One region of the Thermoanaerobacterium thermosulfurigenes genome, then DNA from elsewhere that is predicted to be linked to it. Evidence: riboswitches for the same ligand, from Rfam matches in the RefSeq annotation. Region 1 holds a riboswitch; each other region holds the start of a gene.

The links. Region 1 has a riboswitch for S-adenosylmethionine ahead of HNR52_RS06105 (methionine ABC transporter ATP-binding protein). Riboswitches for the same ligand answer to the same signal wherever they lie in the genome.
Region 2: linked by a shared signal. The riboswitch ahead of HNR52_RS11275 (homocysteine synthase) and the one ahead of HNR52_RS06105 (methionine ABC transporter ATP-binding protein) in region 1 are both predicted to bind S-adenosylmethionine.
Region 3: linked by a shared signal. The riboswitch ahead of metA (homoserine O-acetyltransferase MetA) and the one ahead of HNR52_RS06105 (methionine ABC transporter ATP-binding protein) in region 1 are both predicted to bind S-adenosylmethionine.
Region 4: linked by a shared signal. The riboswitch ahead of HNR52_RS07255 (methylenetetrahydrofolate reductase) and the one ahead of HNR52_RS06105 (methionine ABC transporter ATP-binding protein) in region 1 are both predicted to bind S-adenosylmethionine.

Annotation. Positions count from the first base shown of each region.
Region 1 is NZ_JBPODR010000011.1:46,780-55,527, forward strand. It holds gene pcrA (DNA helicase PcrA) at 1-1,164, opposite strand, end outside; gene HNR52_RS06075 (YerC/YecD family TrpR-related protein) at 1,280-1,579, opposite strand; gene HNR52_RS06080 (PTS sugar transporter subunit IIA) at 1,735-2,052, opposite strand; partial or broken gene HNR52_RS06085 (PTS sugar transporter subunit IIC) at 2,081-3,399, opposite strand; gene HNR52_RS06090 (PTS sugar transporter subunit IIB) at 3,412-3,738, opposite strand; gene HNR52_RS06095 (hypothetical protein) at 3,745-3,948, opposite strand; gene HNR52_RS06100 (BglG family transcription antiterminator) at 3,989-6,079, opposite strand; SAM riboswitch class I at 6,293-6,393, shown strand; gene HNR52_RS06105 (methionine ABC transporter ATP-binding protein) at 6,471-7,493, shown strand; gene HNR52_RS06110 (methionine ABC transporter permease) at 7,480-8,157, shown strand; gene HNR52_RS06115 (MetQ/NlpA family ABC transporter substrate-binding protein) at 8,172-8,748, shown strand, end outside.
Region 2 is NZ_JBPODR010000040.1:286-6,893, reverse strand. It holds gene HNR52_RS11290 (HEAT repeat domain-containing protein) at 1-364, shown strand, start outside; gene HNR52_RS11285 (MFS transporter) at 377-1,564, shown strand; gene polX (DNA polymerase/3'-5' exonuclease PolX) at 1,696-3,402, shown strand; SAM riboswitch class I at 3,477-3,579, shown strand; gene HNR52_RS11275 (homocysteine synthase) at 3,709-5,001, shown strand; gene HNR52_RS11270 (Nramp family divalent metal transporter) at 5,176-6,447, shown strand; gene HNR52_RS11265 (hypothetical protein) at 6,461-6,608, opposite strand, start outside.
Region 3 is NZ_JBPODR010000021.1:5,963-14,710, forward strand. It holds gene cysK (cysteine synthase A) at 1-154, opposite strand, end outside; gene HNR52_RS08730 (copper ion binding protein) at 305-529, opposite strand; gene HNR52_RS08735 (geranylgeranyl reductase family protein) at 611-1,768, opposite strand; SAM riboswitch class I at 1,957-2,064, shown strand; gene metA (homoserine O-acetyltransferase MetA) at 2,128-3,045, shown strand; gene HNR52_RS08745 (APC family permease) at 3,190-4,542, shown strand; gene HNR52_RS08750 (acyltransferase family protein) at 4,579-6,486, opposite strand; gene HNR52_RS08755 (cysteine hydrolase family protein) at 6,700-7,446, opposite strand; gene HNR52_RS08760 (PaaI family thioesterase) at 7,487-7,909, opposite strand; gene HNR52_RS08765 (sigma-70 family RNA polymerase sigma factor) at 7,935-8,501, opposite strand.
Region 4 is NZ_JBPODR010000014.1:47,491-56,238, reverse strand. It holds gene pepT (peptidase T) at 1-1,192, opposite strand, end outside; gene HNR52_RS07280 (nitroreductase family protein) at 1,312-1,809, opposite strand; gene HNR52_RS07275 (HD domain-containing protein) at 1,939-2,436, shown strand; gene HNR52_RS07270 (glucose-6-phosphate isomerase) at 2,501-3,856, shown strand; gene HNR52_RS07265 (sugar phosphate isomerase/epimerase family protein) at 3,935-4,747, shown strand; gene HNR52_RS07260 (DUF362 domain-containing protein) at 4,774-5,703, opposite strand; SAM riboswitch class I at 5,853-5,947, shown strand; gene HNR52_RS07255 (methylenetetrahydrofolate reductase) at 6,002-6,904, shown strand; gene HNR52_RS07250 (homocysteine S-methyltransferase family protein) at 6,918-8,748, shown strand, end outside.

The DNA.
Region 1 (8,748 bases):
GTCTTTTATCTCTTTTCGATCGTAAAACCTCAATGCTCCAACCAATTTATACGGTATGTCATTCGCCATAAAAGCTTCTTCAAATATACGAGACTGGGCATTTGTCCTATATAAGACAGCAAAGTCCGAATATTTTCTCCCCTCAGAAACCAAGTTTTTTATCGTCTCTATGATGAAATTAGCCTCATCTCTCTCATTTTGCGATTCCCATACGACAATCTTTTCACCGTTTTTATTATCTGTCCACAGTCTTTTTCTTTTTCTTTTGACATTGTTATCAATTACGCTATTAGCCGCATCAAGTATAACCTGCGTTGAACGGTAATTTTGTTCAAGCTTTATAACCTTAGCCTCTGGATAATCTTTCTCAAAGTCTAAAATATTCTTTATGTCGGCCCCTCTCCATCCATATATGCTTTGATCATCATCGCCTACGACACAAAGATTTCTGTACTTTTTAGCCAATAGATTTACAAATTCATACTGTGGCCTGTTTGTATCTTGATACTCATCTATCATTATATACCTGAATTTATCTTGATAATACCTCAATATGTCCTCGTTTTTTTGAAAAAGCTCTATGGTTTTTATTATTATATCATCGAAATCCAGTGCATTGTCTTTTTTAAGCTTCTTCTGGTACAGCTTATAAACGTCAGCGATTTTTTTATTTCTGTAGTCATTGCCAAATTCCAGCAAAAAGTCGTCTGGCGATATCATCCTGTCTTTCGCCTTTGATATGGCACCTAACATTCCTTTTATTGTGTACTGCTTGTCATTTAAATTCAATTCTTTTATGCAGTCAGAAATCAGCGTTTTTTGATCTTGCGTATCGTATATTACAAAATTTCTATCATACCCGATTTTTTCAATATCTCTTCTCAATATGCGAACACATGCCGAATGGAATGTAGAAACCCAAAGATCTCCTACATATCCTAATAGTGACTCAACTCTGTCCTTCATTTCTTTTGCTGCCTTGTTTGTAAAAGTAATAGCGATGATGTTTGCTGGTGACACATTTTTTTCCCTTACAAGATATGCAATTCTATGTGTTAAAACTCTCGTCTTTCCGCTACCTGCACCAGCCAAAATCAGAACAGGTCCTTCTGTAGTGACAACTGCCTCCTTTTGTCTATCATTTAGTCCTTCAAGAATATTCATCTAATTCACTCCAAATAAAATATTTGTACCTAGACTTACGATTATATTGTATATGTAACTTTTTAATTAATCAACCATTTTATTGTTATGCCTATAATAAAATAAAATCTCGGGTCTACCGAGATTTTTCCTTTAATCTATCTAAAATCAAATTGTATCCATTCGCTCCATAATTAAGCGCCCTGTTAACTCTACTTATGGTAGCTGTGCTGGCACCTGTCTTTTCAGCTATTTCAATATACGTCTTCCTATCTCTTAACATTTTAGCCACTTGAAGTCTTTGAGCTAGCGACTTAACCTCGTTTATAGTAGCTATATCTTCAAAAAAACGATAACATTCTTCCATGTCTTTAAGCATTAAAATCGCTTCAAAAAGCTTGTCCACGTTCTCGTCTTTTATTTTAGAATCGTACATCGACAATCCCTCTCTCTTAAAATTTTTTATAAAATGTCCATCTCCATTGTACAAAATTTACACAAATTATTCAATACTTTAAAGCAAAAAAGATAAAAAGCAATCTAAAATGGCAAAATTAAAAGGTGAGGATGACTCACCTTTTAATTCAGTATTTATTTTACTTTCTTTTCAAGAGCATCTAACCTCTTGTAAAGATCTATAAGCCTTCTTATGAGGTTCTTTTCTGCAAGAGCCGTCATAAGCTGGTCTTGAGCGTGTATAACAAGGAAGTTAGGTGTTTCGCTTTGTTCACCTTGTACCAATGCGTTTTGATAATCATGACCTGCGTAAAATTCCTCATCAGCCTTTTCCAGATGCTTCTCGGCAGATTCAAAATCCCCTTTTTCTGCTGCATCTAATGCTTCATAAGCCTCGCCTCTGGCGTTTCCGCCATGTAAGACTAGATTGTAAATGATTTGCTCTAATTCCATCAAAGGGTTCCTCCTTAATATATTTTAATTATTTTTCCTCAAGCTCTCTTTCATTCTTCAAAAGCTGTGCTTCATACATTTTGAAGAATGGATAGTATATAATACCTGCTACAATCAGGTTTACAAGCTGCAAAATTGGTCCTCTCCAGTCAAGACCACTTGATATGAAACCTCCTATAAATACAGGAACTGTAAATGGAAGCTGATACAATGGTCCTGTTACTAAGTGGAAATGGAATGCGATATAGTTTATCGTGACAACCGCTGCAGGTGCAATTATAAATGGTATCATCAATATAGGGTTCAAAACTATTGGAGCACCGAAGATGAGCGGTTCATTTATATTAAATATAGCAGGGATAAGCTCTGCTGTACCTATCGTCTTAAGCTGTTTTGATGCTGAGAACAAGAACATTATGACAAGAGGCCATGTTGTACCAGAACCACCAAGGTGTGTGAACATGTGGAAGAATGGCTCTGTAACAATACCTGTCATAGGTTGATGTGCATTTAATGCCTTTACATTTGCAGCAAGCTGACTCATCCAGAAAGGATATGCTATAGACGATACGACATTCATACCATGGATTCCAAGTGACCACAAAAGCATCATAAGGATTATCTCAGCTAAAGCTGCCCAATAGCTATTTGATGCTGCAACAAGCGGCTTAAATAACTCAATTACCAACTGTGGCAATGTAACTTTGAAGTTAGCCCATACAATCCACTCTACTATCCAGGCCGATACTACCATGACAAACATCGGTACAAGTGCCATAAAGCTTCTTACAACATAAGGTGGAACGGCTTCAGGCATCTTAATTACAAGACCTTGCCTATTGAAAAATCTAACCACAACTGCTGTCAATACGCCTATTATTATAGCTACAAACAAACCTTGTCCACCAAGGTAATTTAAAACATCACCGAAGCTTACTTTTGTAACATCTGATGCTGGGAATGTTGTAACTAAAAATGCTAACATGGAAATAATACCTGTCATTGCTTCATCAAGATCCCAGCGAGTAGCCAAACTGTAAGCTGTACCAAATGCAACCATCAAAGCCATGATGCCAAATGATAAATTGAAAGGAATCATCAACTGACCAGCAATAGGCTTAATAGCATTTGCCCATGCCACAATAGGGCCCCAATTTGCACCTTCTGCAAGTGGTGGATTAGCTATTATCAAAAACAGTGAACCTGTCAATATAACTGGCAATGCGAAACTTGAAAAAGCATCTCTTATAGATTGAAGTATAACATTTTGAGCAATCCTTGCCAGTACAGGCACAAAGATGACTCCATCCATTTCATAAACCAATTGTTAGTAAGTCTTTCGTTCATTTACATTACCTCCTATGCATCTTTTCCATTTTTCTTAGCAAGCTCGATAATCTGATTCAATATCTTTTTTGCATCCATAAGTGCAAAAGCCTGCATATCAACGATGTCGACAGGAATGCCAAACTTTTCAGCTATCGTCTCAACTTCCTTCTTTAAATGCCTTACCTGCGGCTCTAAAAGAGCAACATCGTATTCTTCAGCTTTTTTCTTAAATTCACCTGTGCCTCCTGCATCTACTGTCACATCTAAACCTTGCTTTTTTGCTTCATCAGTCACTTTTTTTGCTAATGCACTTGATGTAGCGCCCCAACTGCATAATATAACACCATGTATAGCCATAGTAAATTACCTCCTTTTTTTATTTTTCTTTTTTATTTCATTTTTTAAATTTTTGTCATACAATTTAAGCATTCTTATCATGTACGCTTGTATAAGCGCAATTCCCGCAATGAAAAATGCACCAAACAAAAGAATCTCTAAGCCATGTGCAAATGTATCATTTATCATAGAATACACAGCAGTTGCAATCCACACCAAAGACAGCATCATATAGAAAATTTTTCGCTGTTTTACCGAAATACTAAACATTTTAATCACCTACAAGATTTCTTTTTATTTCATCGTAATACTTATCCATCAAGGCCTTCTTGACAATTTCCTTCGCCTCATCAATTTTGTCAACCTCATTGAGATTTTTTACCAAGTCTTTACTTTCAATGAACGAAACACTTAAATCGCCAAGTATTTCTATCCACATCTTGTCGCCATCTGGTGCAACCATTAGAAAAGCCGTCTTTATAATTTCATATTCGTTAATCAAATTTTTCATCTTAACATCGCTTCTCAGTTTTCCAAAGACGAGGATTGGCTCCACCAAATCAGATGCTGTACAGTGGTAGATTACAAATCCTTTCCCTGGAAGTATTATCTTTCCAAGGCTTTCTCTTCCCAAAAGCTTATCTTCTATCTGCTTTATCTTCTCATTATTAATTCCATCATTACCAGCAAAATCTTCTAAGAGAGAATCTATGATAGCTTTTGAGTTTTTGCCATACACATCTTTAAGCTTAAGGGAATCGCACAGCTCAATTATCCTTTTGCCATACCACGCAATGTGTTCTAATTCTTTGTATCTGTCGCCTATGACTTTGACTTTTTTCTCTGAAAAGTCCATTATAAAATCTGTATTTAAAGCGTCTTTCAGCTTTTTTACGTCTTCATCTAAAAGCAACGGATTGACTATTACAGTCTCTTTGCCCTTTATGTCCAGCGGAATTGTAGACACTATCAAATCAATATCATCTCTATCTTTAAAGTCTTTAACCCTCAAACTGGAAACCGTATCTACAATGTTTAATTGTGGAAACATCTGGAGCTTAGATAGAAGCATCCTCGATGTCCCTATGCCGCTGGCACACACGACTAAAATATTGTGCCTTTTCGTCATATCGCTTTTTCTTGCTATGGATGCGCCAAAATGCATCGCAATATATCCTATCTCATCATCAGGCACATCAACATTAAGCTTGTCTTTAATCACATTTGCAATAGATATACATTTTTCAAATAAACTGCTGTACCGTTCTTTAATGTCATTTATAAGCGGGTTTCTAATCGCAAGACCCATGCGAAGTCTAAAGATAGTAGGCCTTAGGTGCGTCTTTAAACCGCTTAAAAGCATCATATCATCTTTGAAGTCAGTGCCAAATTCATCTTCTGCAACGCTGATCATTTCCTGCAGTATTTCATTTAGCAGCTCGTCATTTACGTCTTCGGTATTTGCCCTGTACCTTGCTCCTTGTAGATGAATCGTTATATAACCGATTTCATCTTCCGGAATAGAAATGTCGAATTCTTCTTCCAAAAACCTGGCAAGCATTTCTGCAAATTCGAACTCATCCGACTTTTTAAGCTCATAAAGGCTTTCATTACCTATTTTTATCTTTTCGCCTTCTTTTATTCTTTTTAGCGCCAATGCCAGATGCACTGTAAGCCCCATGTACGAGCTTTCTGCTAATTCGTAATTAAGGGATTTCTCCAATTTTTGTATAGCCTTCTCTATCTTTAAAACCGTATCATAGTCTATAAGCCTAAGCAGCCTGTCATTTATGTCTTCACTAAGTTTGTTTATATTATTGTACCCCTTATTTAAAAACTCAATTAGGTCTTTTGTCTCTACATTGTCATACAAAAAATTTATAATAGCCCTTCTTATATTGTTTTCATCGCCTTTTACGTATATGCCAACACCAGGCTTAGTTACAATTGTAACATTTTGCTTGTTTAGCCATTTATCGATCTCTTTAATGTCATAGCTTATTGTTGCCGTAGTCACATTGTATTCTTTAGCGAAGTACTCAAGTTTTACAGGTTCTTTCATCTGCAAAAGCTCAGACAGTATCAGCTTTCGCCTTTTATCAGCATCAATGCTTGGCCTATAACCTATTACATCGAATTTGAATTTTTCGATATCATTATCAGTTCCTTCTAAGACTAATGCTCCATCGTCATTTTTAAGCCTCAAATTGTATTCTTTTATATACTCATTTATCGCATTTATTTCCCTGTAAACAGTCCTTTTGCTTAACTTGTACAAAATGACGATATCGTCCAAACTGGAAACTTCTTTTGAAAGAACCTTTTTGAAGATTTCTAATTGGCGCCTACTTAACTCTTTCATAGATATTTGTCCTTTCATCTATGACAAATTATTAATAAGTTAACTTATCTTTCATCTTAATTATAATCAATTTATTGATTAAATCAACACAAACTTGTGAACACGCTGTCAGATTTATTATGACAAAAATTTAATATTGCCGCATGAAAATTTTGCTTGACTTTTCAACATCCATCCTATATAATCATTTTAACAACTAAAAACGAAATTATTCTCTTATCTAGAGAGGTGGAGGGACTGGCCCGATGAAACCCGGCAACCGGCACGTATGTGCAATGGTGCCAATTCCTGCAGCGATTGCTGAGAGATGAGAGAGGACAAAACCTCTTTCATTGGAGGTTTTTTTTTATTGCTTTTTTAAATTAAATTTGCGAAAAGAAGGTGAAATGATTTGATCGAAATAAAAAACTTAAGCAAAGTTTACAACACAAACGGAAAAGATGTAGTAGCTTTAAAGGACATCAACTTAACTATAAGCGATGGTAAAATTTATGGCATAATGGGTCTAAGCGGTGCCGGGAAATCATCATTGATAAGGTGCATCAACATGTTGGAAAAACCTACATCTGGCAGCATACTGATAAACGGCGTAGAAATGACAAAGTTAAAGCCAAAAGAACTAAGAAATATGAGAAAAAAGATTGGCATGATATTTCAGCATTTCAATCTTTTGATGAACTCTACAGTGTATGAGAACATAGCATTTCCTCTTAAGATCTCGAAAGTCAGCGATTCTGCCATAAAAAAACGCGTTGATGAATTGCTGGATGTGGTAGATTTAAAAGATAAAAAGTACGCATACCCTGCACAGCTATCTGGCGGGCAAAAACAACGGGTAGGAATCGCAAGAGCTTTAGCAAACAATCCAGACATAATTCTATCTGATGAAGCCACATCCGCTTTAGACCCTACAACGACAGAATCCATCTTAAATCTTTTAAAGGACATAAACAAGCAATACGGAATTACAATCGTGGTAATAACGCACGAAATGTCTGTCATAAGAAATCTGTGCGACAAAGTGGCAGTTTTGGAAGACGGCAGAATAATCGAGGAAGGAAATGTAATAGACATCTTTTCAAACCCTTCAACAGAAACATCTAAAAGATTTTTAAAAGATATGATAGCTGAACTTCCACCAGACATATTGCTTGATGACGATAACCCAAACGAGGAAGTCTTAAGATTATCGTTTTTTGGCAGCAGCAGCAACCAACCTGTCATATCTCACATGATAAAAAATTTCGATGTTGAAGTGAATATCATTTCAGGAAATATCGAAAGGGTGCAAAACTCACAAATAGGAAATCTCCTAATAAAAATAAGCGGTGGACAAAATTCTATAAAAGATGCGATAAAATTTTTAGAAAATAATGGTCTTAGAATAGAGGTGCTTAAAAATGGTGTCATCTAATACATTGCAGTATCTGTTAAACTTGTGGCAACTTATGGAGGAGCCTCTTTGGGAATCTTTGTACATGGTATTTTTCTCAACACTTTTCTCAGTAATCATAGGACTGCCTCTCGGCATAATACTCGTCATAACAGATAAAGGACATATAAAGGAAAACCTAAAGTTAAATCAGATATTAGGTACTGTAATTAATGTCATGAGGTCAGTGCCGTTCATAATCCTCATAATCGCAATCTTCCCATTGGCAAGGCTTATTGTTGGCACAACTATAGGGCCTACTGCTGCTATTGTACCATTGTCAGTTGCTGCAGCTCCATTTGTTGCAAGAGTCATAGAATCATCTCTTAAAGAAGTAGACTGGGGTGTCATTGAAGCATCTATATCTGTCGGTGCATCAATACCACAGATAATATTTAAAGTCATGATTCCAGAATCATTGCCATCACTTATATTGGGAATAACTCTTACGGTTATAAATATTTTAGGGTATTCTGCTATGGCAGGTGCTATTGGAGGAGGTGGTTTAGGAGATCTGGCTATAAGATATGGCTACCAAAGGTTTCAGACAGATGTGCTTATAGCTACAATCATAGTCTTAATAATCTTTGTAGAAATTGTACAAAGAATTGGAAATTATCTTGCAAAAAAAGTTGATAAAAGATGAAAGGATGGTATGTGATGAAAAAATCATTTTTATTTCTCACTCTCATATTGACATTTGCATTTATCTTATCAGGATGCACAAAATCAAATAACGTATCTACTACATCTAATGCAAACTCAAACACAGATAGCTCTACTAAAATGACGAAGATAGTCGTTGGTGCAACACCAAACCCCCATGCAGAAATACTTAATGTAGTAAAGCCTATTCTTGCAAAAGAAGGCGTAGACCTTGAAATAAAAGAATTTACCGACTATGTGACGCCAAATACTGCACTTGTCGACAAGCAAATCGACGCAAATTTCTTCCAACACGTTCCATACCTTGAGGACTTTGAGAAGAAAAACAATGTAAAATTGGTGCCATTAGTCAAAGTGCATGTAGAACCGATGGGGGCATATTCAAAAAAGATTAAGTCAAAAGATGAACTAAAAGACGGTGCAACAGTGGCTGTTCCAAACGATGCTACAAATGAAGGAAGAGCGCTGCTTTTACTGCAAAAAGAAGGGTTAATTAAGTTAAAAGATCCAAATGGTCTTACACAAACCCCGAGAGACATAGTGGATAATCCAAAGCATTTAAAGATTGTAG
Region 2 (6,608 bases), on a different contig from region 1:
AGCTGATATTGGCGATGAAAAATGTCAAAAATGTGGGTATGATTTTAAAAATATTACAAATGATGATTATAGCAAAAAACTTATTACGGCGTTAAATCATCCTGATTATAATGTACAGTATATGGCAGCAAAGATTATTGGAGAACTAAAAATTAAAGAAGCTAAAAATACTTTAATAGAGTATCTCAAGAAGGACAGAAAGGAAAGAGATCCCTACATTGAACAAGCTGTTGTAGCAGCATTAGGGGAAATAGGCGATAAAGATGTATATAATTATATTAAAGAAAATATAGATAATTTTTCAGTTTTATCAAAGAACATCGCCTTAATTGCTTTAGAAAAAATTAAATCAAGATTTAATTAGGAGGATAATAAAATGGATAATAAAGAAAGACAAAATAAGAGTACAGTCAATAATATTAAGACATTAGGATGGGTGGCTTTTTTTGGTGGTTTAAGCCAGGATATGATACAACCTATTTTGCCAACGTTTTACACTCAGATATTAGGTTTAAGTAAAGAAACCGTAGGGTTAATTGAGGGAAGCGTAACAACGATTGTCAGTATTATGAGGATTGTTTCTGGCATAATATCTGACAAACTTGGAAAGAGAAAATCAATCGTCTTTATAGGATATTTATTTTCTGCAATAGGAAGAATTTTTCTATCATTGACTAATGGTGCAGCAATGACGTTTGGATTGCGTTTTACTGATGGCATTGGTAAAGGTTTAAAGGATGCTCCAAGAGATGCACTTGTTGCAAAGTCATCTGAAATGAAAAACATGGGCTATTCATTCGGATTTCAAAGAATGCTTGATACGTTAGGCTCATTTATTGGACCACTTATCACAACAGCGTTAATGGTTTTGCTTGCTAAATACATAGATGAGACGAAATACAGGATAATATTTTTAGTTGCAGGGCTTATTGGCTTTATTACAATATTGCTTATTGGATTATTCGTAGTCGAAAGAAAAGGAGATAATGTCAGTACACCGTTTAAATTTGATTTCACTATATTCAAAGGAAAATTTTTGTTGTTTTTCATAGTTATGCTAATATTTACACTTGGAAATAGCAGTGATGCATTTTTGATATTAAGAGCTCGTAACGTAGGCGTAAGTTCAGCCATGATACCTATTATCATTGCCATGTTTAACCTTTTTTATGCTTTACTGTCTGTGCCCAGCGGAATACTGTCTGACAAGATTGGAAGGGTTAATGTAATCAAAATTGGATGGTTAATTTATGCAGTTACTTATCTTGGATTTGCATTAGCCAGGGTGCCTTGGCATATATGGATTTTATATGCAATTTACGGTATTTATTATTCTACGACTGAAGGTGTAGCAAAGTCTCTTGTTGCGCATCTTGTAGATGAAAATAATAGAGGAACAGCTTTTGGATTGTACAATGCTTCTATTGGTATCCTTGCACTGCCTGCCAGTTTTATTGCTGGGTATCTGTGGGATAAAGTTGCACCTTCCGCTCCATTTTATTTTGGCGCTGGATGCTCAATATTAGCTGTAATTTTTATAACTATATTTAGAATAGAAAAGTAAATAAACTATAAATCAAAGTATGGTTTACACATGAACCATACTTTATTATTTTTGTTTTACAGTGAAAATGATATAATATATTAAGAATACATCGGCAATTATTTAGATTAAATTAAAGAGATGTGATGAGTATGGATAAGAAAACTGTTACCGATATACTTAATGAAATAGGGCTTTTATTAGAATTAAAAGGTGAAAATCCTTTTAAGTCGAGAGCGTATTATAATGCTGCCCGTACAATAGAAGTTCTTGACGACGATATTGAGAAATTAATAAAAGAAGATAGATTAAAAGATGTGAAGGGTATAGGTGATGCGCTTAATAAAAAGCTTACAGAGCTTATTACTACAGGCAGACTTGAATACTATGAAAATCTTAAAGCATCGATACCTGAAGGCTTAATTGAGATGTTGAAAATACCAGGTCTTGGACCTAAAAAGATAAAAACATTGTATGACAAATTGGATATAAAGACGGTTGGTGAATTGGAATATGCCTGTATTGAAAATAGACTTGTTGAATTACCTGGATTTGGTGAAAAAACACAGAAAAAAATCCTTGAAGGTATACAATTTATAAAACAGTTTAGTGGTAAGCATCTATTTATGGATGCATATTTAGAGGCCACATCATTAAAACAATATCTTGTTGATAGTGGATTGACAATAAGATGCGAGATTGCGGGAAGTTTAAGGCGAAGAAAAGAAACGGTGAAAGACATAGATATTCTTGCTACGTGTGACAATCCTGAGAAGCTAATGGACGTATTTACAAAATATGAAGGTATAAGGGATATTGTTGCCAAGGGAGAAACCAAGACTAGCGTAATATTGAAATCTGGCATAAATGTAGACTTAAGGGTTGTTAAAGATGAGGAATTTCCATATGCATTGCACCATTTTACCGGTAGCAAAGAGCACAATACAGCTATGAGGCATAGGGCAAAGCAAATGGGAATAAAAATGAATGAATATGGACTATTTAAAGATGATTTGCTTGTTAAATGCTATGATGAAGACGACATATTTAAAAGTTTAGCTCTTCAATATATTCCACCGGAACTTCGAGAGAATATGGGTGAAATTGAAGCAGCAGAAAAAGGATTACTTCCCATATTAATAGATGAAAAAGACATCAAAGGGGTTTTTCATGTACATACGATATACAGCGATGGTGCAAATACAATTTCTGAAATGGTGAATGCTGCACGAGATTGCGGTTATAAAATTATTGGTATTACAGATCACAGTAAATCTGCATTTTATGCAAATGGACTTAAAGAAGAAGATGTTTTAAGGCAATTGGATGAAATTGATGAATTGAATAACAAGTATAGTGATATAAAAATATTAAAAGGCATAGAATCTGATATATTAAAAGATGGTTCACTTGATTATGACGAAGATATATTGAGAAGACTTGACTTTGTCATCGCATCTGTTCATTCTAACTTTAAAATGACTAAAGACGACATGACAGAGAGAATAATAAAAGCTATAAAAAATAAATACACAAAAATCATTGGACATCTAACAGGGAGACTTCTCCTTGCAAGAGACGGTTATGACATTGACGTGTATAAAATTATAGATAGTGTTGCTGAATACGGGAAAATAATTGAAATAAATGGAAGTCCATACAGGCTTGATTTGGATTGGAGATATATAAAATATGCAAAAGAAAAAGGTGTAAAATTTGCAATTTGCCCAGATGCACATAGGATAGAAGGACTTGATGATATGAAATATGGCATCGGCATTGCACGTAAAGGTTGGCTTGAAGCGAAAGATGTGATAAATACGTATGAATATGACGAATTAAAGAAGGTTTTAAAATAAAATTCCAAGAAAACCTATTGACATTAATGATTTAAAGTGTTAATATAGTTTAAAATACAAATTGAATATGAAACCTCTTATCAAGAGTGGTGGAGGGACTGGCCCGATGAAACCCGGCAACCGGCATATATAATGCGTCTGGTGCCAAATCCTGCAGGGAAACCTGAGAGATGAGAGGAGCGGCGCAAACTTAGCCCTCTTCTACATCGAAGAGGGCTTTTAATATACCAAAATGAAAAGAGGTGCATTATAAGAATCAATTTAATTTGTTTATTTAAATTAAAATTATATAGAGGAGAGATTTAGATGAGTGAAGAAAGAAAATTAAAATTTGACACATTGCAGGTGCATGCGGGGCAAGAACCAGATCCAACTACAGGTGCAGTGGCAGTGCCAATTTATCAAACATCGTCATATATATTTAAAGATACTGAACATGCCGCTTCTTTATTTAGCCTTAAAGAACCAGGTAATATTTATACAAGAATTATGAATCCCACCAATGATGTATTTGAAAAGAGAATAGCAGCCTTAGAAGGTGGTGTTGGTGCTGTTGCGACAGCTTCTGGCTCTGCTGCTATAACATACTCGATTTTAAATATAGCAAGTGCAGGTGATGAAATAGTATCTGCCAGCACATTATACGGAGGAACATACAATCTTTTCGCTTTAACGTTGCCTAAACTTGGCATTAAAACGACATTTGTAGATCCAGATGATCCAGAAAATTTCAGAAAAGCAATAACAGACAAAACAAAGGCATTGTATATAGAGACGATAGGAAATCCCGGGATAAATATACCTGATTTTGAGGTTATAGCAAAAATAGCCCATGAGAATAAAATACCGCTAATTGTAGACAACACATTTGCAACGCCATATCTCTTCCGTCCGTTTGAATACGGGGCAGATATAGTAGTACATTCAGCGACAAAATTTATAGGAGGCCACGGAACATCAATAGGCGGAGTAATAGTAGATTCAGGAAAATTTGATTGGGCAGGAAGCGGAAGATTCCCTGAATTTGTAGAGCCAGATCCCAGCTATCATGGAATCAAATATGTTGAATCATTTGGACCTGCCGCATATATCACAAAACTGAGAGTACAGCTTTTAAGAGATACTGGTGCATCTTTAAGTCCATTCAATGCATTTTTATTTTTACAAGGATTAGAGACTTTGTCATTAAGAGTCCAAAGACATGTGGAAAATGCACAAAAAGTAGCAGAATTCTTAGCAAGCAATCCCAATGTGACGTGGGTAAACTATCCTGGACTTAAAGAAAACAAATACCATGAGCTTGCAAAGAAATACCTGCCGAAGGGTGCAGGAGCGATATTGACATTTGGAATAAAAGGTGGAATAAATGCTGGAATCAAATTCATAAACAGCCTTGAATTATTCTCATTGCTGGCCAATGTTGGTGACGCAAAGTCTTTGGTAATTCATCCAGCAAGCACGACACATTCGCAATTAAGCGAAGAAGAATTATCATTAGCAGGTGTAACCCCTGACCAAATAAGACTTTCAATAGGCATAGAAGACATCGACGACATATTGTATGACCTTGATCAAGCACTTAAAAAAGCAGCAGAATAAATATTATAGAGCTCTCTTCAGAATAGAAGAGAGCTTTTGATATTGCAGTACGGTGAAATATATTGTATAATCTAATTGAGAATGAATTTCAGAATCAAAGAATTGTAAAAATTGAATTTGCTTTTCTTATGGTTTACTGAGGTTAAGAAAAATTTATGCAGAAGGGGTGCTTAAATGCCTTTGAACGAAAACGAACATACACTATCTCATGAATTTGAAGGATCAAAAAAGAATAAATCTACTATTCTATTACTACTTGCAACAATAGGCCCAGGGCTTACTGTTATGTTAGCAGATACTGATGCAGGATCTATTATAACATCGGCACAGTCGGGTGCTAGATGGGGTTATAGCTTGTTGTGGCTGCAATTTTTGCTTATTCCAATTTTATATTTTGTGCAGGAGCTTACAACACGTATTGGAATAACGACTGGTAAAGGGCATGGCGAATTGATCAAGGAAAAGTTTGGTGCAGGTTGGGCATGGTTTTCAGTTTTAACACTTGTGGTTTCTGCTATAGGTGCTTTAGTCACAGAATTTTCTGGTATTGCCAGTGTTGGCTTATTGTTTGGCATACCAAAGTGGATAAGCATATCACTTGCATCAATCTCCTTAATATTAATAACAGGCTTTGGACGTTATACTATTGTTGAACGCATAGCTATATTTATCGGATTATTTGAACTAAGCTTTATACCAGCGGTTATACTAGCACATCCCGATACTTCGTCAATAATAAATGGGATTATCGGACAGAAGCCTTTCTACGATGAATCTTATAGGCTTCTTATAGCAGCCAATGTTGGAGCCGTAATAATGCCTTGGATGATATTTTACCAACAAGGCGCTGTGATAGACAAAAAATTAACAGAAAAATCGATAAGGTTTAGCCGCATTGATACTGCTGTCGGTTCAGTTGTAACTCAGATAATCATGGCGGTTGTACTTGTATTAACGGCTGCCACTATTGGACGGATAAATCCAAATGTTTCACTTACGAATATTCAGCAGATTGCTGATTCACTTATACCATTTGTAGGTCAGGTTGGTGGCAAAATCTTATTTTCAGCAGGTATTATCGGTGCTTCTTTGATAGCAGCTGTTGTTGTTTCATTGGCAACTTCATGGTCGTTAGGTGAAGTTATGGATTTTAAGCGAAGCCTTAATTCATCATGGAAAGAAGCTCCGATATTTTATGGATTATATGCTGCAGGTATTATTGTTTCCGCCATTATCGTCTTATCAGGAGTACCCCTTGTAACATTGACAATTTCAGTTGAAATAATGAATTCATTGCTTTTGCCAATTGTCCTCGGATTTTTGATAGCACTGGGATGGAAGGCATTACCTGAAAAATATAAATTAAAAAATTGGGAAAAAATCGTACTTGCGATAATATATTTACTTGTATGTTCTTTGGGAATTCTCACGTTGTTTCAGATATGATTTCAGATACGAATTAAACTACGTAAAAAAAGGAGCCAAAGGCTCCTAAATTACTTTTGCTGTTCGTTGATTTCGTCTTTAGCGCATTTGTGCATGCATTTAACATATTTTGCGCATCTTTTTCATCTATATTTCCACCCATCATATTTTGCACATCTTTC
Region 3 (8,748 bases), on a different contig from region 1:
ATCCGATTCTGTCCTTTACGCTGCTTAATGGATTAAAGTACTCTAATTTTGCTATAAGCCTTGCTTCAAGATTATTTTCTTTATTGTAGTTTGATAATTCCAATAGCGGCGTATTGCCTATTAAATCCGTAAGGTTTTTTGCAATCTTTGCCATTATATCCTCTCCTTTAAATTATACTATTCCGATTGGATTTTATGTAATAATTATATAGCAAAAAAAGCCTTTTGTAAATAACATTTTTAAACTTATTATACATTAAATATAAAAAATAACCGCATTAGCGGTTAAACATAAATAAAAATATTAAGCTTCATATCCTGCATCAATAATCGCTTTTTTCATGTCATCTATAGTAACTTTTTTAGGATCGTATGTTACAGTTGCATTGGCCTTATCCAAGTCTACTGTCGCTTTTGACACTCCATCAAGACCTTTTAATGCTTTCTCTACAGTCATTTTGCAATGGTTGCATGACATGCCTCTCACATCAATCGTGACAGTTTCGCCTTTTGAACCAAACAAACCCATATTTAAATTCTCCTTTCATATACTCATAAGGGGTATCACCTATAAATAGTTTAATTTAACTACAGTTTAAAGTCAATTACTTCATGACACGTTTTTTTCTACTTTAATTTTCGTCTTAGAAGTCATTACCCGCAGTGAATACATTGGAACTTTTAATTTAAAATTCTTATATGTATTATCACCCATCATTATATCTACAAAGTATGATAGCACATTAGGAAAATATCTTACTGATTTTTCTATGAAATCCATGTTATTGTAAGTAAATTGCGCTAATCTATATGCCCAACCAACATCTGGCACAACTTCTCTATTGAGTCTAATAGTGTATTCATCCAATCCACATTCTCCACTGAAATGCTTTTTTAGAACATCAAATGATATGTCTGCAGTAAGCAAAGCATTGTATATTCCTTCGCCTGTAAATGGATCAGCAAGCCTTGTAGCATCTCCAATCAATATTATTTTATCGTTGTTAAATACACCATCGCTCCCATCAGGAAACGACAACTGATGCCCGTAAATTTTGCAGTCTTTTATATTTCCGTCCACATTTTCCTCTATCATTTTAGATAGCATTTCTTTTATGTCTGAAACTTTGTTTAAAAAAGTCCCGACACCAATAGACAATCTGTCACCTTTGGGGAATACCCATCCATACCCATATCTTATTGCATTGAAATCTACCACAACTTTCCCTTTTAATCCATCGATTAAGCTATTATCCACGTATACTTCACCTTCAAGTGCTATGCCTTTTTTGCCATTTATTAAGTTTGCTTTATGTGCCACATTGCTGTTTATTCCATCTGCACCTACTAAAACCTTTGTCTCATATTCACCCCTGTCTGTCACAACGACAAGTCCCTTATCATGCTGATAAAAGTCATAAAATAATTCACCATCATGTATTTCACACCCATAATAAGCTGCTTTATCTATTAAATATTTATCAAATTTAACCCTATCTACTTGGTATATTATGGGCTCACCAGTCTGCAAAGCTATTGTTCTATCATTAGGAAATCTAAAAATGATTTCATTTGTAATATCTTCTACGTATTGGCTTATATCAATATCTAATAATTTGTAACACCTTTTAGTTATTCCGCCACCGCAGGCTTTGTACCTCGGAAAAACATGCTTTTCTATCAACAATACCTTATATCCTTCTTTAGACAGCTTTCTTCCTAATGTAGATCCTGCAGGTCCTCCACCAACAATAATTACATCATACATTTCTTTCACCTCTAAATTCAATTATAATTGCAAAGCATACTAAATAAAAGCCACAAATTGGATTATTTTAAGCTATTCATAAACAAACAATTGTAAATATAAGAATTAGCAAAAAATGCCCTTCATATTATTGACATCAAACTTCAATAAATATATAATTATTTTAACAATTTAATATCGTAAATCAAAACTCATCAAGAGTGGTGGAGGGACTGGCCCTGTGAAACCCGGCAACCGTCATATTTTATGAAAATGGTGCTAATTCCTGCAAAGCTTATAGCTTTGGGAGATGAGTAGATGTGATTATCTACGCCTCATCTCTGAGGTGTTTTATTTTTTACATTGAAGGAGGTTTGCAAATGCCCATCAATATACCAAATGGCCTACCTGCCATCGATATTTTAGCTAAAGAAAATATATTCGTAATGGCTGAAGAAAGGGCAATTCATCAAGATATTCGCCCTCTTAAGATCGCCATCTTAAACTTGATGCCTACAAAAAGTGTGACAGAAACACAGCTATTAAGGCTACTTAGCAACAATCCACTGCAAATTGATCTAAAATTTCTCTATGCAGCATCACACAAATCTAAAAACACTGCGCCAGAGTATTTAGAAGCTTTTTACAAAACATTTGATGACGTAAAACATGAAAAATTTGACGGTCTCATAATAACCGGAGCACCAGTGGAAACTTTGGACTTTTCAGATGTTGATTATTGGCATGAGCTTGAAGAAATAATGGAATGGAGCAAGCACAATGTATTTTCCACTTTTCATATTTGCTGGGGTGCTCAAGCAGGTCTATATTATCACTATGGCATTCCTAAATATCCTCTGAAAGAGAAAATGTTTGGCGTATTTTTGCATAGAGTATCTAAGAAAAATGTCGACTTATTAAGGGGATTTGACGACGAATTTTATGCGCCCCATTCAAGATATACGGAAGTCAGAAAAGAAGATATAGAGCTTGTAGATGACCTTGAAATACTTTCTGAATCCGACGAAGCAGGCGTATACATAGTAGCTTCAAAATCAGGCAGACAGATATTTGTGACAGGTCACTCTGAATATGATCCATTGACGCTAAAATCCGAATACGAAAGGGATTTAAAAAAAGGCATTCCTATAAAAATACCAAAAAACTATTTCCCAGGAGATGACCCTAATAATGAGCCAATTGTGAAATGGAGAAGTCATGCAAATCTATTGTTTTCTAACTGGTTAAATTACTATGTATACCAAAAAACACCATACGATGTGAATTCAATTGAATAAATATTATTTATACGGGTTATAAAGCTCGATTTTATATCCTGCATTTTTTATATCATTTTTGCAAAATTATTCATTGACTTTTTCACTTTCCTGTGCTAATTTAATTATGCTATTTCAAAAACTTATAGAAAGGAATTGTACTATATGGACAAAACACAAAAGCTTAAAAAAGACATTGGCCTATTTATCGCCACAGCACTTGTAACAGGTAACATGATGGGTTCCGGCATATTCATGCTTCCTGCTACACTTGCATCTAAATCAGGTCCTGGCGCAACAATACTGGCATGGCTTGTTACAGGAATTGGATCAATATTGCTGGCATTGTCATTTGCAAATTTAGGTTCAAGAATTCCAAAAGCTGGTGGCCCGTATGAATACTCAAAATTAGCTTTTGGAGACTTTATAGGTTTCATCAATGCGTGGCTATACTGGAATGGTTCATGGATCGGAAACGCTGCCGTCGTTATCGCAGTTGCCAGTTACTCAAGCGCCTTATTCCCGATTTTATCACAAAGTCATTTAGCCGCTTTTATATACACTAGTGCTATATTATGGATTTTTACAATAATTAACATTATAGGTGTAAAAAGAGCTGGCTCAACTCAAACAACAATAACTGTTTTTGAAGTATGTCTTTTTTTGTTCTTTATAATCGTATCAGCAGTACATTTCAAGTCAAGCAATGTGATGCCATTATTTCCTGCAGGAAAAGGCATGAATACTTTATCAGCAGCAGCTACTTCAACACTGTGGGCATTTATAGGACTTGAAACAGCCTCAATTACTGCTGAAGAAATCAAAAACCCTGAAAAAAACGTAAAGTTAAGCACCATATTCGGAATTTTGATCGCGGTAGTAATGTACTTAGCCATAAACCTCTCGGCAATGGGTGCAATACCGCAAAGCCAGCTTGCGAAAAGTGCTTCTCCAATAGCAGACATCCTCAAACAGTTCTTAGGGAAAAACATTGCGAATGTCATAATTGTAGGCTCTGTCGTAAGTGTGCTTGGCACAACCGTTGGATGGCTTTTATCTACAGCTCGTGTGGCTTATGCGGCAGGGAAAGATGGCCTGTTTCCAGAAGTTTTTTCAAAAGTACATCCTAAGTACAAGACTCCTCACGTATCATTGATCATAGGATCGGTACTTGTAAATCTGCTATTGCTGATGAACTACACAAAATCTCTGGTTTCCGCGTTTAATTTTATAATACTGTTGGCAACTTTGTCTTTCTTGCCCGTGTACGCTTTTACAGCCGCATCTGAAATGATGCTTCTTATAAAAAGAGACAAAAACGTCAGCGTATTAGGCTTTATAAAGAATTCGATTGTTCCGCTTTTAGGCTTTGCATACGCCATGTGGACAATATACGGGTCTGGAGCCGAGACTGTCATGTACGGATTTATAATGCTTATGTGCGGCATACCCTTCTATATATACATGAAGTACAAAAATAACTCAAAGCTAAACGAGATTCGAAAAGTCTTAGAATAATTACAGGCTGCAAAATGCAGCCTTTTTACATCATTTTTAGTTGTCTTCTTTTACCGCATTTGCTATAAGTGAAGCAAAATACTTCGCACCACTGGGCTCTAAGTGAACCGCATCGGGTGAAAAGAATGAATCATGTCCATAGCTGGCTTTATACCAATCAATTAAAGTAGTGTGTGGATATTCTGAAGACACTTTTGACAACGTCTCATTGACGATGCTTTCCCAAGGGCGTGGGACGCGGACATTTACCAATATTACGCGTTTTACAGGCTCTGCGCTCTTTAAAAGCGATAAAAGCTGGTCTTCAGTGAAAGGCCCATTTGTCCCCAACTCAACTATCAATGTGTCTATTTTTCCTTTCTCTTTGAGGTTTTTCACGACATCTTTTGCTTGATACATTTGTCTTCCTACTTTGCCATCAATCGTGATTCCCGGCAGCATCTCTTCCAAGTAAGGCTTTGTATCTATCAATATCGAATCGCCTATTATGGTTATACCCTTTCCATGCTGTACAGGGCTAATTATAGAATCACTGTTATTTGATGCCGCTGAGCTGGGATTTCCGCCTTTATACGGATAGTACTTAACATCTCTCCTATTATCTGGCAGATTATCATTGTAGTCATGCACATCACTGCCTATATTGCTACTGCTTTCTATATAAGATGGTGAATCTGAAGCACCATTTGCAGAACCTGAATTTAACGAAACTGATGCGTTGGCCGGTATGATTCCACTCATACCGGCAATAAAAATGCCCATTAAACATACGGATAATGAAACTAAAGCAGATGTTTTAAGTGTAGGTAATATTTTCCCTTTTTTAAATCTTAATGATTTTAAGTCGTTTATGATTTTTTTAAGTGCGCCATGTCTTATTGGATCCTCTACGTATTTCCATGACAAAGCAGAAATAGCGATAATCATAAATACCTGTAGCAGCGCCCGAATAGGATCTAAGCCTTTTGTATCTACAGGTGGTGTCGTCAAAATAAGCACTGGAAAGTACCAAAGATATACTCCGTACGACCTTGCTCCCAACCATCTTAATTGAGCGCATCCTAATATTTTCCCTAAAAAGCTTTTAGGATGTGCTGACACAGCTACCACCACAGCAGTTATTGCAGATAGCAAATACATGCCACCTCTATATACAAAAGAATCGTATTGATTGACGTACATAAGCATACCAAAAATCGACACCATAGCCAAAAATCCAATAACATCATAAATCAATACTTTTCTTTTAATTTCATTGCTGGAAAATTTGTTGCTGGGCAGAATCAACGCTAAAGCCGATCCTAAAAGAAGCCCAAAAGCACGTGTATCAGTGCCATAATATACACGGCTGGGGTCCATTCCTGGTGTGTACATTACGCCCATTGCTAAAGCAGAAAGTACAGAAAGCAGCAAAGTGATAATAAAGATATACTTTTTCTTCTTTATATACTTAAATGCCGCAATCAATGCTAACGGCCAAATGAGGTAAAACTGTCCTTCAACAGCCAGTGACCATAGATTGCCAAACGTCGATTGTGGTCCAAACTTAGCAAAGTAAGATACTTTATGGAATATCAGCCACCAATTGTTGACATAAAGCAAACTTGTTATAGCATCACCTTTAATAGATGAAAGCCTTGAAGCATCGAAAAGCGTAACATAAGAAGCGACTACAATTACCATAATAAAAAGAGCTGGAAATAGCCTCAACATTCTGCGCTTCCAAAAATTTTTTAAATCAACTTTATTGTTTTTCTCCCACTCCGATGCAATTATATTTGTAATCAAGTATCCTGATAACACAAAAAATATGCTGACGCCAAAAAAACCACCCTGCAAAAAAGTCAGATTAAGATGATATCCAATGACAGCAAGCACAGCTAAAGCACGGAGTCCGTCAAGTCCTGCCATGTATCTTGCGTTTTCATTTAAAGGCTTTGGCACTGAAATCCCCTCCTAAGATCCCTCACAATAAAAAGCAATTTGTAACAAAATTCTTCATCAATCATCTCAAATAGCCATTTTTCTATAAATCCATTATATATTATCAATATTACAAGAGCATTACAACTGATAAATAAAATATAAATATCTTATAAATATTTATTAATAAAAAGAGCCCTTTATACGTTAAAGAGCTCTTTAAAACTTTTTATTTTATTCTTCCAGCAGTTCTTTGACAATATTTATGCCATTAAGCTTCATGTGGTATAGAAACATAGTATGTGTTAAGTCACCATCATGCGGGACTATTTTAAGCCTTTCCGCCGTCTTTACGCTTATATCGTAAGTCTCAACACAATTTTCAGGCACAATCACATTGGCACTTAAATTATTGGCGTTTGCAATCATCTTTATAGAAATCGCCGTCTGATACACACACAAATCAGTGCAATTGCCAACGATGATAAATGTAGATTTACCTCCTTTTAACATGGTGAATACCTTCTTCAAAAACTCATTTCCATCACCGTCTTCTCCGCCGAAAAACACGTTTAACGAATTTTTCTCGTACACATTTGGCTTGTCCTTAACCACCTCTAAAAGCTCCTCTACGATACGGCTTTCATCTGTTCCTTTGACACAATGCTCTGGATAATCAACAAATTCTGTTGCACCTTTTACATGGGCATCATTTACAAACATCACATTTTTTATGCCCATCCTGTATGAAGCTTTAATGAGGCTCTTTATATGCTCTATAATCCCTCCTATTCGAGGACTGGACAAAGCCCCACTTTTGCAAAAACCGTTTATCATATCAACGACGATAATCGACACATTGTCAGCACTCCCAGCATCTTTTATGACGGTGCTTAACTTCATGTCATCTAAATTGCTATAAAAATCAAACAAATAATTTAAAAAAGGTCTTGTATTGTACAAAAAACTATCAAAATTCATTTTCATGGCCTCCTTTCATCTTATTTTTATTGTATACCATTTAATCTATGCAGTAAAATGTCTCGCGGGAAGATCCCACAAGCTTGCCATCCTGATTGTATGCATCACATACTGCAACAGCAGTCGTCTTGCCCATGTGGATAATCTTCCCTATTGCCTTGATTCTGTCTTTGGCTTTTAAGGGCTTTATATAGTTTATATTCATCTCGAGAGTCACCATGTTTTTCCCCATCGTTTTCGCAGCAATCCCCATAGCCGTATCCATGAGAGAAAACAATACACCGCCGTGAGCAATCTCAAAGATATTTAGATGTTTATCGGAAATCGTCATTTCCATCGTCACTTTACCACTGCCAAGCTCAACAATCTCCATGCCGATTAGATTGTGAAACTGAGCTTTTTGATTCAGCTCGATTATTTCTTTGAATAATTCTTCATTTATGCCGAGATTTTTAGCTTCCAAGTATACATCATCCTTTCAAGCCATTTTACATAATTATATCATTTTTTATCAAAAATCTTAATCTATCTAAAGCCCTGTCTTTAAGTTTTACAGCACTCTGATATCCCACTCCCAACTCTTTTGATATTTCAACAAGTGTCTTCCTTTCGAAAAAGTAAAGCATTATTATGTTTTTCTGCTTTCCAGTAAGGCCATTCAAAGCTTCCTTTAAATCCTTTCTCATGATATCATTAAAAAATTTTTCTTCTGGCGTAAGTTCATCGCTCTCTATCAAATCGATGATCTCATTTTCCTCCTCATCTGCCTTTGCATTCAAAGAGAGAAAAGATTTTTTCTTTCTATAAGCATTTAAAAAATAAAATTTAAGCTGCATACTGCCATATGCTATGAATTCCTTGCCTTTTTTCTCATCAAACTGATGGATAGCAGCAATAAGCACTTCTCTTCCGTCTTGAAGCATATCATCAAAACTGTCGTATGGAAACTTTTTTGCTAATTTTATCAAAAGAGGATTAAACTTTTTTAAAATCTCATGGACAGAATCTTTATCACCACTTTTAGCCTTAAAGCACAGTTCATTATAACTTATCATCTACTACACACCTCACATAAAGTGAGGACCGGTCCCTTTCAGTGCAGCACTGTGCTTTAATTATATTAAACGAACAAACGTTTTGGTAATTGCGAGTTATAAAAAGTCAATGTAGAAAATTTATAATAATCAGTTATTTGTGACATTACTTGTCAACAAAACAAAGATTTCCATTTAAGACTTTATTTAATTTCTAAAAATAAAAGAGGCGCATATGTTAAATCAAAAAAACATATACGCCTCTATG
Region 4 (8,748 bases), on a different contig from region 1:
TTACCTCCACAGCCTTTTCGATAGCAAAAGTAGGTATGTATTCGTATCTGCCGTGGAAATTGTGACCGCCGGTGAAGATATTGGGAGTAGGGAGGCCCATGTATGAAAGCCTTGCACCATCTGTTCCTCCTCTTATTGGGGAAACATTAGGTTTGACATCAGCTAGTTCCATGGCTTTTACTGCAATATCGATTACCCTCATATCCTTTTCTATTATTTCTCTCATGTTGTAATATTGGTCTTTTAAGTCTATTTCAACAGTGTTTTCACCGTATTTTTCATTTAAGTTGCTAATTAAATTTATCAAGTAATTTTTTCGGTTTTCAAAGTTTTCTTTGTCAAAATCCCTTATTATGTATTGCATGTGGGTTTCTTCTACATTTCCGTCAAAATTGGTCAGATGATAGAAGCCTTCATATCCCTCTGTATTCTCAGGTGTTTCTTCAAGTGGAAGCATGGAAGCAAGTTCTACTCCAATCAACACTGAATTTTTCATTTTGCCTTTTGCCATACCTGGATGGACGTTTCTGCCGTGTATGGTTATTTTGGCTGAAGCTGCATTAAAATTCTCGTACTCTAGCTGTCCAATGCTTTCACCATCGATGGTATACGCAAAGTCTGCTCCAAATTTTTCTACATCAAATTTATCAGCACCTCTTCCAATTTCCTCATCTGGTGTAAAGCATATTTTTATCGTGCCATGCTTTATTTCAGGGTGTGAAATAAGATATTCACAAGCTGTGATGATTGCTGCAACGCCTGCTTTATCATCGGCACCTAATAGAGTCGTTCCATCTGTTGTAATCAATGATTTTCCTACGTACTGCTTTAATTCAGGGAAATCATTTGGCGACAAGACTACATTAAGATCTCTGTTTAGGACTATATCATTTCCATCATAGTTTTCTATAATCTGAGGATTTACATTTTTTCCTGACATATCAGGGCTTGTATCCATGTGGGCTATAAATCCTACTACGGGTACTTCTTCGTCAACGTTTGATAATATGGTGCCCATTACATAGCCATTTTCATCAACAGATACGTCTTCAAGTCCTATGGATTTCAATTCGTCAGATAAAACTTTTGCAAAAGCCATCTGCCCTTCTGTGCTTGGACATTTCGAAGAGTTTTCATCTGATGTCGTTTCATATTTTACGTACCTTAAAAATCGTTTAACTGCAGTTTCCAATATTACCCCTTCTTTCACAAAATATTCTATAATTTAATTTTATCACTTATAAAAAAATTTTAAAAGAATTAAAGCCTGGGCTATTACCAGGCTTAATAAAATTATACAGAAGTTAGACATCAAAACTTCTCCCAATGGATTACGTCTTGCAATGATTTTTTGTTTCTTGGGGCTGGATTGTCTTGACTGTATCCTAATGGAATGATGGAAATCATCCTTAGATTAGAAGGAACGTGTAGACGCTCATTAATGTCATTTTCATAACTGCGGTCATATCCAGCGACCCAGCATGAAGAAATGCCGTGTGCCTTTGCTGCTAACATGATGTTTTCTGTTGCCGCCGATCCGTCTTCCAGCTGATGTCTATTGTCTTTCTCGCAATATACTACGACGCATGCTGCCGCATCTTTTATAAATTTGCCGTATGTAGCCTTCTCTGATATAAACTTTAGAGTCTCTTTATCAGTGACAACCACAAAATGCCATGGTTGAGCGTTGTTTCCTGATGGAGCTAATCTTCCGCAGTCGATGATGTCCTCTAAAATATTTTTTGGTATCGGTTTATCTTCAAAAGTTCTAACAGATCTTCTTTGTTTTAATACTTCTATTGCATCCATTTAAAACACCTCCATCTATATTATAACCACTATAAAATTAATTTCAAAATTTAACGAAATGTTTATTGACGGTAAACTATCATTATGCAAAAATAATAATTAAAGAAAAGATAAGGGGGAGATGAGATTATGTCAAGGCTTAAATACATTGTTGAGCTTAAAGAATACTATGGTTCAGATTTAAAAAGAATAAATCACGCATTGAAAGTGCTTAATTATGCTGATAGAATTGCTTATGGTGAGCATATTGCAGATGAAAAAACGAAAAAGGTTATATACATAAGCGCAATTTTGCACGATATTGGTATCAAAAAGGCTGAGGAAAAGTACGGTAGTTCATCCGGCAAATATCAGGAAATAGAAGGACCGACGATTGCAAGAGAGATAATGCTAAAAAATAATGAAGATGAGGATATTATAGATAGAGTTGCATACATTATAGGCGGACATCATACGGCGTTTAAAAATGATGGGATTGATTTTCAGATAATATGGGAATCGGATCTTTTAGTCAACATCGAAGAAGACGAATTGTACGAGGATAAAGAAAATGTGGCAAATATTATTGAGAAAAATTTCAAGACACATACAGGCAAGATGATTGCAAACGATATGTTTCTCAGCTAAAGCTTGATAATATGTATCATATGGTATAAAATATGAGATGTAAAAAAAGATTGGAGGTTTACATATGACAAATGTATTGAACTTTGATTATTCAAATGCGCTAAATTTTGTCAATGAGCACGAAATATCATATCTTGAGAAGCAAGCGCTTCTATCATTAGATATGGTGCTTAATAAGACAGCCCAGGGAAGCGATTTCCTTGGATGGGTTGATTTGCCTAAGGATTATGACAAGGAAGAATTTGCTCGCATTAAAAAAGCTGCAGAAAAGATAAAATCAGATTCAGATGCACTTGTGGTAATCGGCATAGGTGGTTCATATTTAGGTGCAAGAGCAGCGATTGAGATGCTTACACACTCATTTTACAATGTTTTACCGCAATCTGTAAGGAAAGCGCCAGAGATATACTTTGCAGGAAACAGCATAAGCTCTACATATCTTCAAGATTTATTAGAAATATTGGAAGGAAAAGACGTTTCTATAAACGTCATATCAAAATCTGGCACTACTACAGAACCAGCTATAGCTTTTAGAGTTTTCAGAGATTTCCTGGAGAAAAAATACGGAAAAGAAGAAGCAAAGTCAAGGATATATGTTACGACGGATAGAGCGAAAGGTGCCCTTAAAAAACTGGCTGATGAAGAAGGATATGAGACATTTGTGATTCCTGATGATGTAGGTGGAAGATACTCGGTTTTAACGGCTGTAGGTCTGCTTCCTATAGCGGCTTCAGGTATAGATATCGATGAAATGATGAAAGGTGCGTACGATGCATCTATAGTCTTCAAAAAGCCGGATATCAAAGAAAATTTAAGTATGCAGTATGCTATTGTAAGAAATGCTCTTTACAGAAAAGGTAAATCTGTTGAAATTTTAGTCAACTATGAGCCAAGACTTCACTATTTTTCAGAGTGGTGGAAACAGCTTTTTGGTGAAAGTGAAGGAAAAGATCATAAAGGTATTTATCCGGCATCAGTGGATTTTTCAACAGATTTACACTCAATGGGACAATTTATTCAAGATGGTAGTAGGATAATGTTTGAGACTGTCATAAATGTTGAAAAGCCACTTAAAGAGATAACAATAAATGAGGACAAGGATAACATTGACGGGCTTAACTTTTTGACTGGTAAGACAGTAGATTTCGTTAACAAGAAAGCTTTTGAAGGCACGGTGCTTGCTCACAATGACGGTGGAGTGCCTAACTTGATTGTAAATGTGCCTGAAATATCTGCTTACAATTTTGGATACCTTGTATACTTCTTTGAAATGGCTTGCGGTATAAGCGGTTACTTAAATGGTGTAAATCCATTTGATCAACCAGGTGTGGAAGCATACAAGAAAAATATGTTTGCACTTTTAGGTAAACCTGGTTACGAGAAGGAAAAAGAGGAGTTAGAAAAGAGGCTAAAGAGATAGTCATGAGAGATATGCCGATTGGCATATCTTTTTTTGTCGGAAAGATTTCATGTATAATATTATATATGAGAATTGTTTTTGGATGGTGATGAAATGGAAGTAGGCATATCGACGGCTTGTTTTTATCCTGACTATCTTACAGAAGAGACGATTCCGATAATAGCTAAAATGGGTATAAGGAATGTGGAAGTCTTTTTAGAATCTTACAGCGAGTATGATGAAGATTATTGCAAAGCTATGAGGGATGATTTAGATAGATACGGCATTGAAGTTAATTCAGTACATGCAATAGGAACTCAGTTTGAACCGCAGCTTTTTTCAGCAACTGAAAGGCAAAGGAACGACGCCTCAAAGATGCTTATTAAAGTATTGAGGGCTGCAAAGATACTTAAGGCAAAGATTTACGTTTTTCATGGGCCTGCCGTTAAAAAGGACACGACGCCTAATATTGATTTTGACAAGATTGCGAAATATGTGGATTATATAGCTGATACATCAGGAGAATATGGGATTAAATTTTCTTGGGAAAATGTCTATTGGTGCTGGTTTTCGTATCCGGAATTTGCTACATCAATAAAACAGTCTGTGAAAAGCAGAAATGTTTATTTCACCTTAGATATAAAGCAGGCGATGAAAAGCAAGGAAGATCCATTTGAATACTTAAAATCAATGGGAGAGAAACTTATCAATGTCCATTTATGCGATTACGATGATTGCGGCAATCTGTACCTTCCAGGTAGAGGAATGTTTGACTTTGCAAAGCTTAATAGAGAGTTAAAAAAATTGGATTACAATGGATCTATCATAATGGAAGTCTACAGAAACAACTATAAAGATATTGACGATTTAAAAGAAGGCATTGAATACCTAAAAAGTATCTTTAAAAAATAAAGATAAGGGAGACTAAACCCTTATCTTTAAGCTTTTCCTGGCACCATCTGCTTTATTCCGCTTGAATCTAGGGCGATGCCATAGCCATATGCCAGCGTAGAGAAATTCAGTTCGGCTTGTTGTAATGGTATGCCTTTAATAGTGACGTTTTTAAGCTCACCCGTACCTACACCTCTTTTAGCACATTGAAACAAGTAGTTGACGCCTTGAGGCATAAGTCCGAACATTCTGGCACCTACTGTATCTGTTGCTACAGGATCTGTTCCTGCTATTATCATGTTTGCATTGATAGGCTTTCCTTCTGATGGCCCTGTGCCTATCATCGCTTCTTGACCGCTTAATATTGTAAGATCTATAGATATTTTTTCAGCCATGGCCCTTATGAAATTGTGAAGGTCATCGTGTATGCCTAAATTTTTTTTGGGAAATCCATGTATTTCTGCGGGAGGCCAGCTTAAAGCTATGTTTTTGATTCCAAGCGATACTGTAGCTTCTTCATGCATTTTCATTTGAGTGAATGAAATTAGTACATCCATTTTTTCATAAAGTTCATTTACTTTTGTGGATTTTAAAAGACAGTCGTCCAGCAGCAATTCTACGTAAGGGCCATAATTTAAATCTACAAATTCGATGCCTTCTTCTGAAATGACTTTATCAAATCTATTATCAGATAAAACTTTAGGTGTAGGATCTCCACCAGAGCCAGCGGCAATAACAATCCTGCCAGGATTTTTGGATTTTACGTATCTTATAAGGGCTCTCAATGTATCTGGTCCTACTATCGTACCGCTTTGAGGAGGCTTGCTTTTAACGAAATTTGGCGTTATTACAACGGTATTACCCGTTTCGATTAGATTTTGCAAAGGTAATAAGTTTAAAGCGGTATTTAAGTTTTGTATCTCATCAAGGCCAGATGCTATTGCTACTACTGGTTCTACAATTTTTCTGTACCTCATAAAATCACCTCATATATATGATTTGCATTTTATCAAAAATTAAAATATCTAAGCAAAAAGCCTAAGTAATTTTAACATTTCAACAAATATTTCATTGACAATTGTACCAGAGGACGGTATCATATAATTTAATAAATTAATATAGTAAACTCTTATCAAGAGTAGCGGAGGGACTGGCCCTATGAAGCTCGGCAACCGGATATCACGGTGCCAATTCCAGCAGCATATCGCTGAAAGATGGGAGCAAAAATATCTCTTCTTTTGGCGAAGAGTTTTTTTATTTTAAGGAGGGGTCGTTTTGCAAAATTCTGAAAATTTGTGTCAAAAGCTTAAAAATAAGCAATTTGTCATAACTGTGGAGATATCGACGCCAAAAGGAGCTGATATTTCAAATTCTATTGAAGAAGCGAAAAAATTATATGGAATAGCAGATGCTTTAAATATAACTGATTGTCCTATGGCAAATATGAGAATGAGCCCTATTGCATTGGCGCATCTTTTGCAAAATCATCTAAACATAGAAACCATATTTCACTTAACATGTAGGGACAGAAATCTTATTGGTCTTCAGGCAGAGCTTTTGGGTGCATATGCTCTTGGAGTTAGAAATATCCTTGCCCTTACAGGAGACGATCCAAAGCGAGGTGATGTGCCACAGGCAACAGGCGTGTACGACGTAGATTCTGTAGGTCTTGTGAAGATAGCAAAGTCCCTAAATGATGGATTTGATTACAGTGGAAATAAATTAGAATCATCTACAAATTTCTGCATAGGAACAACAGCAAATCCAAATGATTTAAGACCTGAATCAATAGAAAAATTAAAGACGAAAATAGAAAGTGGAGCATCTTTCATACAGACTCAGCCTGTTTATGATGATGAGATTTTATACAGATTTCTTGATGCTGTAGAGCAATTTGATATTCCAATTTTAGTAGGGGTACTACCCCTTAAAAGCTATAAGATGGCTTTAAACTTGAACGAAAAGGTGCCTGGCATCGAGATACCTGAAAAAATAATAGACAGGTTAAAAGACGGTGAAAAAGGTGAAGGGATAAAAATTGCAATAGAATTTATAAACAAGATAAAAGATAAAGTGGGTGGTGTTCATATCATGCCACTTGGCAAGACAGATATAGTTGTTGACATTGTAAATGGCGTAAAAAACATAAGACAAAATGATATAGAAGAAGTATTGTAGTCATCATAAGGAGATGTTGCAATTGGATATTTTTAAGAATTTAAAGAATAGCATAATCGTCTTTGACGGAGCAATGGGCACTATGCTTCAGAAAAAAGGACTTAAAACAGGAGAATGCCCAGAGTATTACAATCTTTCATATCCGGATATAGTATATGAAATCCACAAATCGTATATAGATGCAGGGGCAGATGTTATTGAGACAAATACATTTGGTGCCAATAGAATAAAATTAAGATCCTACAATCTTTCGGATAAATTGCCTGAAATAGTCAAAAGTGCAGTGCAGATAGCCAGAAAAGCTGCTGGTGATAAAGCTGTTGCTCTTTCTATGGGACCTATTGGCGAACTGATGGAGCCTTTTGGCAAGCTGACATTTGACGAGGCTTATAATGCTTTTGCAGAGGTTGCTGTAGAAGGGGAAAAAGCCGGTGTCGATTTGGCGCTTATTGAGACTATGTCAGATATATTAGAAGCGAAGGCGGCTATTCTCGCTGTAAAGGAAAATACTAATTTAAAGGTAATTTGTACCATGACGTTTCAAGAAGATGGAAGGACGCTTATGGGGACAGACCCTGTTACAGCAGTAGTAAGTCTTCAAGGGCTTGGCCTTGATGCCATAGGTGTCAATTGCTCTACGGGACCTGACATGATGGCAGACATAGTGAAGAAGATGGCTGAAGTTTCAAGGATACCAATTTTGGCGCAGCCAAATGCAGGAATGCCTCATTTAGAGGATGGATTGACTCTTTACGACATTACGAAAGAGAAATTTGCCGTCGAGACAAAAAAGCTTTTAGAATGCGGAGCATCTATTGTTGGTGGTTGTTGTGGGACAACTCCAGATTTTATTAAGCTTTTGAAAGCTGAGATACATGACACAGAGAAAAAAACTGCCGTGAAAGAATACACAGCAGTTTCATCAAATACAAAGACTGTTTTCATAGGCAGCGATTATCCTGTGTGTGTAATCGGCGAAAGGATAAATCCTACAGGAAAGAAGAAATTAAGTGCAGCTATCAAAGAAGGCAATTTTAATATTATCTACGACGAAGCTGTATCGCAGGAAAAGCTTGGGGCAAGCGTACTTGACGTGAATATCGGTGTGCCTGGTATAAACGAAGAGGAATTGATGTCTAGAATCGTTTCACAGGTACAGAACATCGTCAACGTACCATTGCAGATAGACAGTAGCAATGTAAGGGCGATTGAAAAAGCAGTTAGGATAGTCAGAGGTAAGCCTATTATAAATTCTGTCAGTGCAAAAGAGAAAAGTTTACAAGAAGTGTTGCCTATTGTCAAAAAATACGGTACAAGTGTTATAGGACTTACAATAAGTGATGATGGTCTTCCTAAAGATGCAGATGAAAGACTTAGAAACGCTGAGAAGATTGTAAAAGCTGCTTTAGAGTATGGAATACCAAAGGAGGATATAATAATTGATTGTATTGCTCTTACAGTGTCATCTGAGCAGACAGCAGCAATTGAAACATTAAAAGCCATCAAACTTGTTAAGTCTAAGCTTGGAGTAAGTACGGTCATAGGACTTAGCAACGTATCTTATGGATTGCCTGAGCGTCAACTTATAAATACTGCATTTCTTGCGATGGCGATATCATACGGTTTAGATGCTGTTATAGTCAATCCAAATGATAAGATAACAATGGATATATTGAATGCTTCGATGGTCTTATCATCAAGGGATAAAAGATGCGAAAGATACATAAATACATATAAGAAAGATGATGGGATAAATAAGACATCAGTATTATCTGTAGAGAAAAAAACAGATAGTAATGCAAGAGAGGTGCTTTACAGAGATATATTAGAAGGCAAAAAGGCTG